3 regions of the Streptomyces sp. NPDC058646 genome follow, and region 3 is predicted to be linked to each of the others. Evidence: riboswitches for the same ligand, from Rfam matches in the RefSeq annotation. Region 3 holds a riboswitch; each other region holds the start of a gene.
The links. Region 3 has a riboswitch for cyclic di-AMP ahead of ACFWUZ_RS01395 (peptidoglycan DD-metalloendopeptidase family protein). Riboswitches for the same ligand answer to the same signal wherever they lie in the genome.
Positions count from the first base shown of each region.

Region 1 (3,264 bases), on a different contig from region 3:
GCATTTCCATGCAGCCATGATTCCGCCACCGCGCAGCGAATTCACAGGCCGGATACCAGGCCTTTGTATACGGCCCCTGTTAATGCCGGCCGCTCGACATGTTTACGGCAGGTTGCGAAGTGCTCACTGCGGCCCGCGGCCGCAGCCGGTGCACCGCGGCCGCCCGGTCGGCATGGACGGCGGTCAGCGCCCTGGCCCGCTCCGCGTCCCCGCGGGCCACCGCGTCGACGATCGCGCCGTGCTCCGCCCAGGACTCCACGGGCCGCTCCGGGGTCCCCACCACGTACATCCACGCGATCTTGTGCCGCATCTGGGTCAGCAGCGCGATCAGCCCGGGGCTGCCGGAGGCCTGGGCGAGCGTCTCGTGGAACCAGGCGCCCAGCGACCGCAGGTCCTCCCCCTGGCCCCGCCTGGCCCGCTCCTGGCCCAGCCGGACCAGCCCGCGCAGCACCTTGAGGTGGGCCTCGGTGCGCCGCCGGGCGGCCCGGGCGGCCGCCAGGGGTTCGAGCAGCATCCGCAGCTCCAGGAGGTCGGCGGCCTCCTGCCCGGTCGGCTCGGCCACGCAGGCTCCGGCGTGCCGCCGCGTGGTCACGAACCCCTCGGACTCCAGGGTCCGCAGCGCCTCGCGGACCGGGACGCGCGAGACCCCGTACCGGCGGGCCAGAACTTCCTCGGTCAGCCTGCTTCCCGGTTCGAAGACGCCGGACACGATGTCGTCGCGAATTGCCGTGCATACCGCGTGCGCAGGAATACGCAAGACCGGACCTCCGCCTATTTCCGACCGCCGCCAGGGAACACGCATGTGCGTGCTGCAACTCTATTGCAACACGCGATATTTTCCGAGCGCGGCCGGAAATCCGAAACATTTACCGGGGCGGTACGACACGAAGACCCCGGCTCGGGGAGCCGGGGTCTTCGGTGAAGCGGAAGTGCGCGAGGGCGCCGGGTGTCAGAGGTTGACGCCGTGCGAGCGCAGGTACGCGACCGGGTCGATGTCCGAGCCGTAGTCGGCACCGGTGCGGGCCTCGAAGTGCAGGTGCGGGCCGCTGGAGTTGCCGGTGGAGCCGGACAGGCCGATCTGCTGGCCCGGGGTCACCTGCTGGCCGACGGAGACGTTCAGCGAGGACAGGTGCCCGTACTGGGTGTAGGTGCCGTCGTTGTGCTTGATGACGACGTTGTTGCCGTAGGCGCCGCCCCAGCCCGCCTCGACGACCGTACCGAGGCCCACCGCGTGGACCGAGGTGCCGGAGGCGGCGCGGAAGTCGATGCCGGTGTGGCTGCCGGAGGACCACATGCCGCCGCCGGCGTGGTACTGGGTGCTGATGCCGCCGCCGACCGGGGCGACGAAGGTGTTGAGGCGCTTGCGCTCCTCCTCGCGGGCGGCGCGCTCGGCCGCCTCGCGCTCGGCCTTCGCCTTGGCCTCCGCGAAGCGCTTGGCTTCGGCGGCGCGCTGCTTGGCATCGGCCTCGGCCTGCGCCTTGGCCGCGGCGTGCTCGGCGGCCCGCTGCTGGGATGCGGCCTGGGCCTCGATGTCACCCGCGAGGTCCTCGGCCACGACCGCGGCGGCGAGGCCGTTGTCCTGGACGGACTTGTCGCTGTGGTCGGCTGCGAAGGCCGGACCGGCGAGGGTGCCGACGACACCCGTGGTGGCGAGGGCGGCGATACCGGCGTAGCCGGCGGTCTTGCGGCTCAGACGGCTGGAGCCACGGTGCTTACCGGAACCGGCGGGACGACTGCCAAACGCCATGAAGGGATTGATCCTTTCCTTCCCTCTCGCCTACCGGGTTAGCTGACGGGTTCGGAGCAGGAAGGTCTCCTACGGGCCTCCTCTTGCGAGGCGGTCCGATTCACCCCAGGGACTGATGTGGGTCCCCGGCTCCCCAGGCTCGCGCCTGACGGGGACTCGGCGATCGCTGTCCGGTGCCGCGGGTGCGGCGGGTACAACTGACGAACAGCACGGCCGACGCTAGGCGGATCATCAGTCAATCGCCAAACAGACGCGCCTTTTTGTTGCGTACGCCACACCGCATACAAGCAACCTCACCACTAAACGGACAAAAGGGGCCCTGGCGAACAAACCGCCAGAGCCCCTCCCTTATCCGTCAGTTGCTGACGACGCTGACCTCACCGATCCCGAGGGCCCGGACCGGCTCCTCGATCTGCGACGCGTCGCCCACGAGGACCGTCACCAGCCGGTCCACCGGGAAGGCGTTCACGACCGCCGAAGTCGCCTCGACCGTGCCGGTTTCGGCGAGCCGCGCGTACAACTGGGCCTGGTAGTCGTCCGGGAGCTCCTGCTCGACCTGGTCGGCGAGGGTGCCGGCCACGGAGGCCGCCGTCTCGAACTTCAGCGGGGCCACGCCCACCAAGTTCTGCACCGCCACGTCCCGTTCGGCGTCGGTCAGACCGCCCTCCGCGAGGGTGCGGAGCACCTTCCAGAGGTCCTCCAGCGCCGGGCCCGTGTTGGGGGTGTCCACCGAGCCGCTGATGGCGAGCATCGAGGCGCCCTTGCCGTCGGCGGTGGAGCGCAGGACCTGGCCGAAGGAGCGCACGCCGTAGGTGTACCCCTTCTCCTCGCGCAGGACCTTGTCCAGGCGGGAGGTGAGGGTGCCGCCGAGGCAGTACGTGCCGAGCACCTGGGCCGCCCACACCCGGTCGTGCCGGTCCGGCCCGATCCGGCCGATCAGCAGCTGCGTCTGGACCGCGCCGGGCCGGTCGACGATGACCACGCGGCCGGTGTCGTCGGCGGTCACCGGCGGCACCGGGAGGGGTGCGGCGGTGTCGCCCGTCCAGACGCCCAGGGTGTCGCCCAGGACGGCGTCCAGGTCGATGCCGGTCAGGTCGCCCACGACCACCGCGGTGGCCGTGGCGGGGCGTACGTGGGCCTCGTAGAAGGCGCGTACGGCCGCCGAGTCGATGCGGGCGACCGTCTCCTCGGTGCCCTGGCGCGGGCGCGACATCCGCAGGGAGGCCGGGAAGAGCTCCTTGGAGAGCTGCTTGGCGGCACGGCGCTGCGGGTTGGCCAGCTCGTGCGGGATCTCGTCCAGCCGGTTGCGCACCAGCCGGTCGACCTCGGCGTCGGCGAAGGCCGGCGCGCTCAGCGCCTCGGCGAGCAGGCCGAGCGCCTTCGCCAGCCGGGACGCCGGAACCTCCAGGGAGACCCGTACGCCCGGGTGGTCGGCGTGCGAGTCGAGCGTGGCACCGCAGCGCTCCAGCTCGGCGGCGAACTCCTCGGCGGAGTGCTTGTCGGTGCCCTCGGACAGC
Region 1 is NZ_JBHXRK010000014.1:78,655-81,918, forward strand. Features, by position in the region: gene ACFWUZ_RS18800 (GntR family transcriptional regulator) at 80-757, opposite strand; gene ACFWUZ_RS18805 (M23 family metallopeptidase) at 950-1,747, opposite strand; cyclic di-AMP (ydaO/yuaA leader) riboswitch at 1,760-1,919, opposite strand; gene ACFWUZ_RS18810 (M16 family metallopeptidase) at 2,103-3,264, opposite strand, start outside.
Region 1: linked by a shared signal. The riboswitch ahead of ACFWUZ_RS18805 (M23 family metallopeptidase) and the one ahead of ACFWUZ_RS01395 (peptidoglycan DD-metalloendopeptidase family protein) in region 3 are both predicted to bind cyclic di-AMP.

Region 2 (3,264 bases), on a different contig from region 3:
ACCCCGCCGTTATGCGAAAGGTGCACTCATGCGTTCCGGGAACGGCCGCCACAGACGCCCCCGTCAGGTCCCCGCGCTGGTTGTCACAGCCGGAGTCACTGGCTCCGCACTGGCCCTGCCGCTGCTTGCCGCCACCCATGCCACGGCCGCCGACACCTCCACGTGGGACAGGGTCGCCGAGTGCGAGAGCGGCGGCACCTGGAGCGCGAACTTCGGCAGCGGCGCCTACGGCGGGCTCCAGTTCACCCAGGAGCAGTGGCAGAACGCCGGCGGGCTCGACTACGCCGAGCGGGCCGACCTGGCGAGCAGGGCCCAGCAGATAGCCGTCGCCGAGCGGGTGCTGGCCTCGCAGGGGCCGCAGGCATGGCCGCTGTGCGCGGCCTCGGCCGGACTGACCCAGGACGGCCCCGCCGCCGACGTGGACGCCGGCCGGCCCGGCGGCTCCGGCACCGTCGGGGCCTCCCCGTCCCGCCCGGACGACGCCGTGCCGCCCGCCGGACAGGGGGCGCCGGCCACGGACTTCGGGGCTCCGACGCCGGGCCCGTCCGACAACCCGTCGTTCGCGATCCCCGACGGCCCGCTCGCGCCGTCCAGCGGACTGCCCGTCATGCCCGCGCCGGACTATCCGCCGACGCAGGACCCCTCGGCCCCGGTCGTCCCGCAGCTCCCGGGCGGCGGGACCACCGCCCCGGTCGACCCGGCCGCGCCGGTCCCCTCCGCGGACCCGACGGCGCCCGCCGCCCCCACGACTCCCGCGCCTTCCCCGTCGGACACGTCCGCTCCGGCGGACCCGACGGCCCTGGCTGGTTCCCCCGGCCCCTCCGTCCCGGCCCTGCCGACCGACTCGACGGTCCCGGCCGGCTCCCCCGGCCCCTCCGTCCCGGCCGGAAGCGGAGGCAAGCACCGCGGTGCGCCCGCCGTCGAGGCGCCCGCGGCGGCTGATGCCGCGTCGGACCCGACGTACACGGTGAAGGCGGGCGACAGCCTGACCGCCATCGCGGACGCCAAGGGGCTCGAAGGGGGCTGGAACGCCCTCTACCAGGCCAATGAGCAGGTCATCGGCGGGGATGCCGACCTGATCAAGCCGGGGCAGAATCTGGATCTAACCAAGTAAGAGGGGCACTTCGGACACCCGGAAAAGCCTGATTGTCTGTTTTCTGTAAGTGAGACATGTGTCTCTTCAGGTCAACTGGCGTGTCCCGCCCCGAAGGTGTCGTAAACCCCGCCCTCACCTGCGCAAACACCCGTGCGGAGGGCGCAAGTAGGGCTCGTTTCTCCCCGATGCGGCGCGTTGAACATCGGGGAGAGACCTGTCTACCTTCTGAATCGCTCGCCACCGCGAGCTCCTTCGACCGCATCGCCGAATCCTGCCGGCGGACGGAGGGAACAGTCGTCGCGTCAAGCGCCGAAGGCAGGAGCGGGGGAACCAAGGTAGGCGCCGGGAGCGGCCGTTGAAAGACGGTCACGCCACCGGCTAGGGGTAAAGACGTGCGCCAGTCGCACGGCCGGGCAACTCACTCGCCCGAACCCGACAGCTCACCTCGTAGGCGTCGGTGAGGAGAAACTCCATGCTGCTTTCCGGCAAGGGCAAGCACCGCCGCGCCTCCAAGGCCGCTCGCATCGTCACGCTCGCCGGTGTCACCGGTGTGGCAGTCGCAGCCCCCCTGATGGCGGCCGGCTCCGCCAGCGCGGCCACCGCCTCCGAGTGGGACCGCGTCGCGCAGTGCGAGTCCGGCGGCAACTGGGCCATCAACACGGGCAACGGCTACTACGGCGGCCTGCAGTTCTCGTCCTCCACCTGGGCCGGCTACGGCGGCAAGGCGTACGCCGCCCAGGCCAACCAGGCCACCAAGGCCCAGCAGATAGCCATTGCCGAGAAGGTCCTCAAGGGCCAGGGCAAGGGCGCCTGGCCGCACTGCGGCGTCGGCCTGTCCAACTCCTCGTACGCCGGCGGCGGCGCGGCGGAGACCCCCGCCAAGCCGAAGGCCGAGCCGAAGAAGCAGGAGAAGAAGGCCGAGGTCAAGAAGGAGACCAAGCGCGCCGAGGCTCCGACCACCCGCTCCGAGCGCTCCGCCGCCGCTCCGGCCGCGCCGAAGGCCCAGGCCCCCAAGGCCCAGGCCCCCAAGACCGAGGCCCCCAAGACCGAGGCCCCGAAGACCGGCAACGGCTCGTACGAGGTCAAGGCCGGCGACACGCTCGGCAACATCGCCGAGGTCAACGGCGTCCAGGGCGGCTGGGAGCACCTGCACGAACTGAACAAGGACGTCGTCCCGGACGCCGACCTGATCTTCCCCGGTCAGAAGCTGAAGCTCAGCTGAACACTGCGGTCCTGACCGCAGGCGAGTTCGCGGCCCGCCGCTGAACCCGTGCACGTCCCCCCGCCCGGCGCGTCCCTTCCACGCGCCGGGCGGTGGCGTGTCCGCTCACCACCCCGGCCCGGCCGCCCCGAAATCCGGAGTCCTATGTCCGGGAAGAGGGGTATTCGGGCCCTTTTTCGTCCCAGGACCCGGGCGGTCGGCCGGGCCGGTGCCCGGAGCCGGTTAGGCTCTAGGCGGCAAGGCCATCCCACGGCCTACACGCCACCGCACACCCAGCGTCACATCCCAGAAGGAGATGCTCGTGCCGTCCATCGACGTCGTCGTAGCCCGGGAAATCCTGGACTCCCGAGGCAACCCCACGGTCGAGGTCGAGGTGGGCCTCGACGATGGCAGCACCGGCCGTGCTGCAGTTCCGTCCGGCGCCTCCACCGGTGCCTTCGAGGCCATCGAGCTCCGTGACGGTGACCCCAACCGTTACTTCGGCAAGGGTGTCGAGAAGGCCGTCCTCGCCGTCATCGAGCAGATCGGCCCGGAGCTCGTCGGCTACGACGCCACCGAGCAGCGCCTGATCGACCAGGCCATGTTCGACCTGGACGCCACCGACAACAAGGGCTCCCTCGGTGCCAACGCCATCCTCGGCGTCTCCCTGGCCGTCGCGCACGCCGCGTCCGAGGCCTCGGACCTTCCGCTCTTCCGCTACCTCGGCGGCCCGAACGCGCACCTGCTGCCCGTTCCGATGATGAACATCCTCAACGGTGGGTCGCACGCCGACTCCAACGTGGACATCCAGGAGTTCATGATCGCCCCGATCGGCGCGGAGTCCTTCTCCGAGGCGCTGCGCTGGGGTGCCGAGGTCTACCACACCCTCAAGAAGGTCCTCCACACCAAGGGCCTCTCCACCGGCCTGGGCGACGAGGGCGGCTTCGCCCCGAACCTGGAGTCCAAC
Region 2 is NZ_JBHXRK010000003.1:77,132-80,395, reverse strand. Features, by position in the region: gene ACFWUZ_RS05455 (transglycosylase family protein) at 29-1,114, shown strand; cyclic di-AMP (ydaO/yuaA leader) riboswitch at 1,394-1,565, shown strand; gene ACFWUZ_RS05450 (transglycosylase family protein) at 1,569-2,318, shown strand; gene eno (phosphopyruvate hydratase) at 2,614-3,264, shown strand, end outside.
Region 2: linked by a shared signal. The riboswitch ahead of ACFWUZ_RS05450 (transglycosylase family protein) and the one ahead of ACFWUZ_RS01395 (peptidoglycan DD-metalloendopeptidase family protein) in region 3 are both predicted to bind cyclic di-AMP.

Region 3 (3,264 bases):
CCTGTTCGGCCACGATCTGGTCGAGGAGCCGGCCGCGCACGGCCAGGTTCGCGTACCGGAAGTCGTGCTCGTCGCGCTGATCGGCCAGGAGCACGGCGAACCGGTCCGCCCAGCCGAGATAGGAGCCCCCTGGTCCAGGGTCCCCGACGCCCTCGGTAAAGCTGTCCCCGATCGCCGCGTACGAGCCGATGGTCTTGAGTTTCGTCGTCGTCGCTGCCACGGGACACCATCCTTCACCGCCGTGGGCGACCTACGCCAACGTAAGCAGGGGTTGACGGACCGTGATCTGTACCACCTGGTGGACAAGGAACAAGTACACGTGAGGCCGGGACCCCCCTCGGGTCCCGGCCTCACGTGTGTCCTTCTTCCGGCGGCGGGTGCCGTCAGAGGCTCGCGCCCTTCGAGCGGAGGTAGGCGATCGGGTCCATGTCCGAGCCGTACGACGGGCTCGTGCGGATCTCGAAGTGCAGGTGCGGGCCGGTCGAGTTGCCGGTGGAGCCCGACAGGCCGATCTGCTGTCCGGCGGTGACGCTCTGGCCGGAGGAGACGGAGAGCGAGGACAGGTGCGCGTACTGGGAGTACTTGCCGTCCGCGTGCCGGATGACGACCTCGTTGCCGTACGAACCGCTCCAGCCGGCCGAGACCACGGTGCCCGCACCGACGGCCTTGACGCTGGTGCCGGAGCGGGCGATGAAGTCGACGCCGGTGTGGTAGCCGGAGGACCACATGCTGCCGGAGACCTTGTACTGGGTGGAGACGCCGCCGGCGACCGGGGCGACGAAACCGGCGCCCGCGGGAGCCTTCGCGGCGGAGCCGGAGCCCTGCTGCTTCGCCGGGGCGGCCGAGTCGGCCGAGGGCTTCTTGGCCTTGGGCGCCGAGGAGGCGGAACCGGAGGACTTCTGCGGGGCGGACTTCTGCGGGGCGGCCTGCTGCGTAGCGGCCTTCTTCTCCGGGGTCGCCTCGGCGGCGGACCGGGCCGGGGCCTCGGCCGGGGCGGAGGCGCTCTGCCCGCCGAGCGTGAGCTTCAGGCCCGGGTGGATCAGCGACGGGTCGGCGCCGACGGCCTCGCGGTTGTCGGCGTACAGCTGCTCCCAGCCGCCGGTGAGCCGGCGCTCGGCAGCGATCTTGGAGAGGTAGTCGCCCGGCACGACCGTGTACACGCTCGGTGCCGCCTGGGGAGCGGCCGGGAGCTGGGCTGCCTGCGGAGCGGCCTGCGCGGCCGCCTGCACGGCCTGCACCGCCGGGGCGGTGGCGGTGGCGGTCGCGGCGGCCGGGGCCTGCGCGGCGTGGGCGCCGGCGGCACCCATCAGCGGCAGTGCGAGGGCGGCGCCCCCGGTGCCGGCCACGGCGAAACCACGCGATATGGGACCGGACTTGGGGCGGCGGTGCTTTCCCTTTGCGGGCATGACGAATTCCTCTCCGTCGCCTGCGAGGTGAGCTGTCGGGTTCGGACTGGAGATGTCCGGCCGTACCCACGGGACCCGTTGGACATGGGTCACATATGTACGACTTCACCCCAAGCCGTCCCGGTTCAGAGATCCGGAACAGCGGCTTACCTGGTTCCCCCGCTCCTGCCGCGCGCATGAATAGTCGGGTGCGGTTTCCGGGCGGCGGCAGGATTCGGCGGTCCACCCGGATCGAGGGCGAAGCTAATCGAGCGGGGCCGCACGGAACAAGCTGTGAATTTCCTGACGGATTCACAGGAGTGAGGGATCGACGGAATTCCGGTCACCCTGTGTCCATTCCCCACCGCCAACAACCGTCCCTGCCGGGCAATTCGGCATTCGTGATCAGACACTCACGGTCACCGTATGATCTGGCTCACGGGGAGGCGCCCGATCTGGCCTCCGTACACGGCAAGTTGTCGCCAAGTAGCCTAATTCGGACACCCACGACGATGCGGAGGAGTACCCGTGACCCAGCAGATACCCCCGGCCCCGCCGACGCGACCCGGACCGGAGCCGGCACCGGAGCCGGAGCTGGCCGGAGTGCGCAATTTCCGTGACGTGGGCGGACTCCCGACCGCCGACGGACGATGGGTCAGGACGGGACGACTGTTCCGAAGCGGACATCTGGCACATGCCACCGAAACCGATGCACAGTTCCTCGTCTCGCTCGGCCTGCACACCATCTTCGACTTCCGCAACGACGCCGATCACGCCCTGGAGGGTCCGGACGTCGCACTGCCCGGCGTGCGGAACGTGAACATCCCGCTGTCGGACCCCGCCGACGGCCGGGAGTTCTGGAAGATGGTCCGCGACGGCGACCTCGACCAGCTCCGCTCGGCGCTCGGCGACGGCAAGGCGGCGGCCCGCATGGCGCAGTCGTACCGCACCATCATCGAGCGCCGCACCGCCGAGCACAGCCGGGTCGTGCACGCCCTCGCCGAGGACAGCGTCCCGGCCCTGATGCACTGCGCGGCCGGCAAGGACCGGGCCGGGCTGTCGGTCGCCGTCACGCTGCTCGCGCTCGGCGTCGAACGCGACGCCATCGTCGCGGACTACCTGGAGTCGAACGCCCCGCACCGGCGCTACCGGGTGCGCCGCAGCGGCGAGCCGGTCGCGGCCCACTCCCCCGAGGTGATGGAGCTGCTCGCCCCGCTGTTCGACGCGCGCGCGGAGTACCTGACCGCCGCCTTCGACACCATCGACCTGCGGTGGGGTGGGGTCGGGCACTACCTCTCCGACGGCCTCGGACTCGCCCCCGCGACCCTGGACCGCCTCCGCGACCGGCTGCTGACCGCCCCCTGAGGACCCGGCCGTGCGCGCGCTCACAGGCCGCGGCCCTTCCCCGGCACCGGGGTGGAGGGCCGCGGTCCGTACGGAGCGGCGGTCAGCGGTTGGCGACCGCCTGCTTCACCAGGGTCCGGCCGAAGTCCCACATCAGGCCCGACCCGCCGTGCGCCTCGTCCATGACCTCGCGGAAGGCGCCGACGAACCGGTCGACGTCCTGCTCGTCCAGGACCAGCGGCGGGATCAGCTTGATCACCTCCAGGTGGTCCCCGGAGACCTGCGTGAGAATCCGGTGCTTCTGCAGCAGCGGGACGACGACCATCTGCGCGAACAGTCCCTTGCGCGCCGCCTGGAGCACGGTCCACCGGCTGCGCAGCCCCAGCGAGGACGGTCTGCCGAACTCGATGCCGATCATCAGGCCGCGCCCCCGCACCTCGTGCAGCAGCTCGTACTCGCCGACCAGGGCGGCGAGCCGCCCGCGCAGCAGGTCGCCCGTCGCCCGGGCGTGCGCCACGAGCTCCTCGTCCTCCAT
Region 3 is NZ_JBHXRK010000001.1:309,980-313,243, reverse strand. Features, by position in the region: gene ACFWUZ_RS01400 (SGNH/GDSL hydrolase family protein) at 1-220, opposite strand, end outside; gene ACFWUZ_RS01395 (peptidoglycan DD-metalloendopeptidase family protein) at 384-1,406, opposite strand; cyclic di-AMP (ydaO/yuaA leader) riboswitch at 1,411-1,603, opposite strand; gene ACFWUZ_RS01390 (tyrosine-protein phosphatase) at 1,914-2,750, shown strand; gene ACFWUZ_RS01385 (aspartate aminotransferase family protein) at 2,833-3,264, opposite strand, start outside.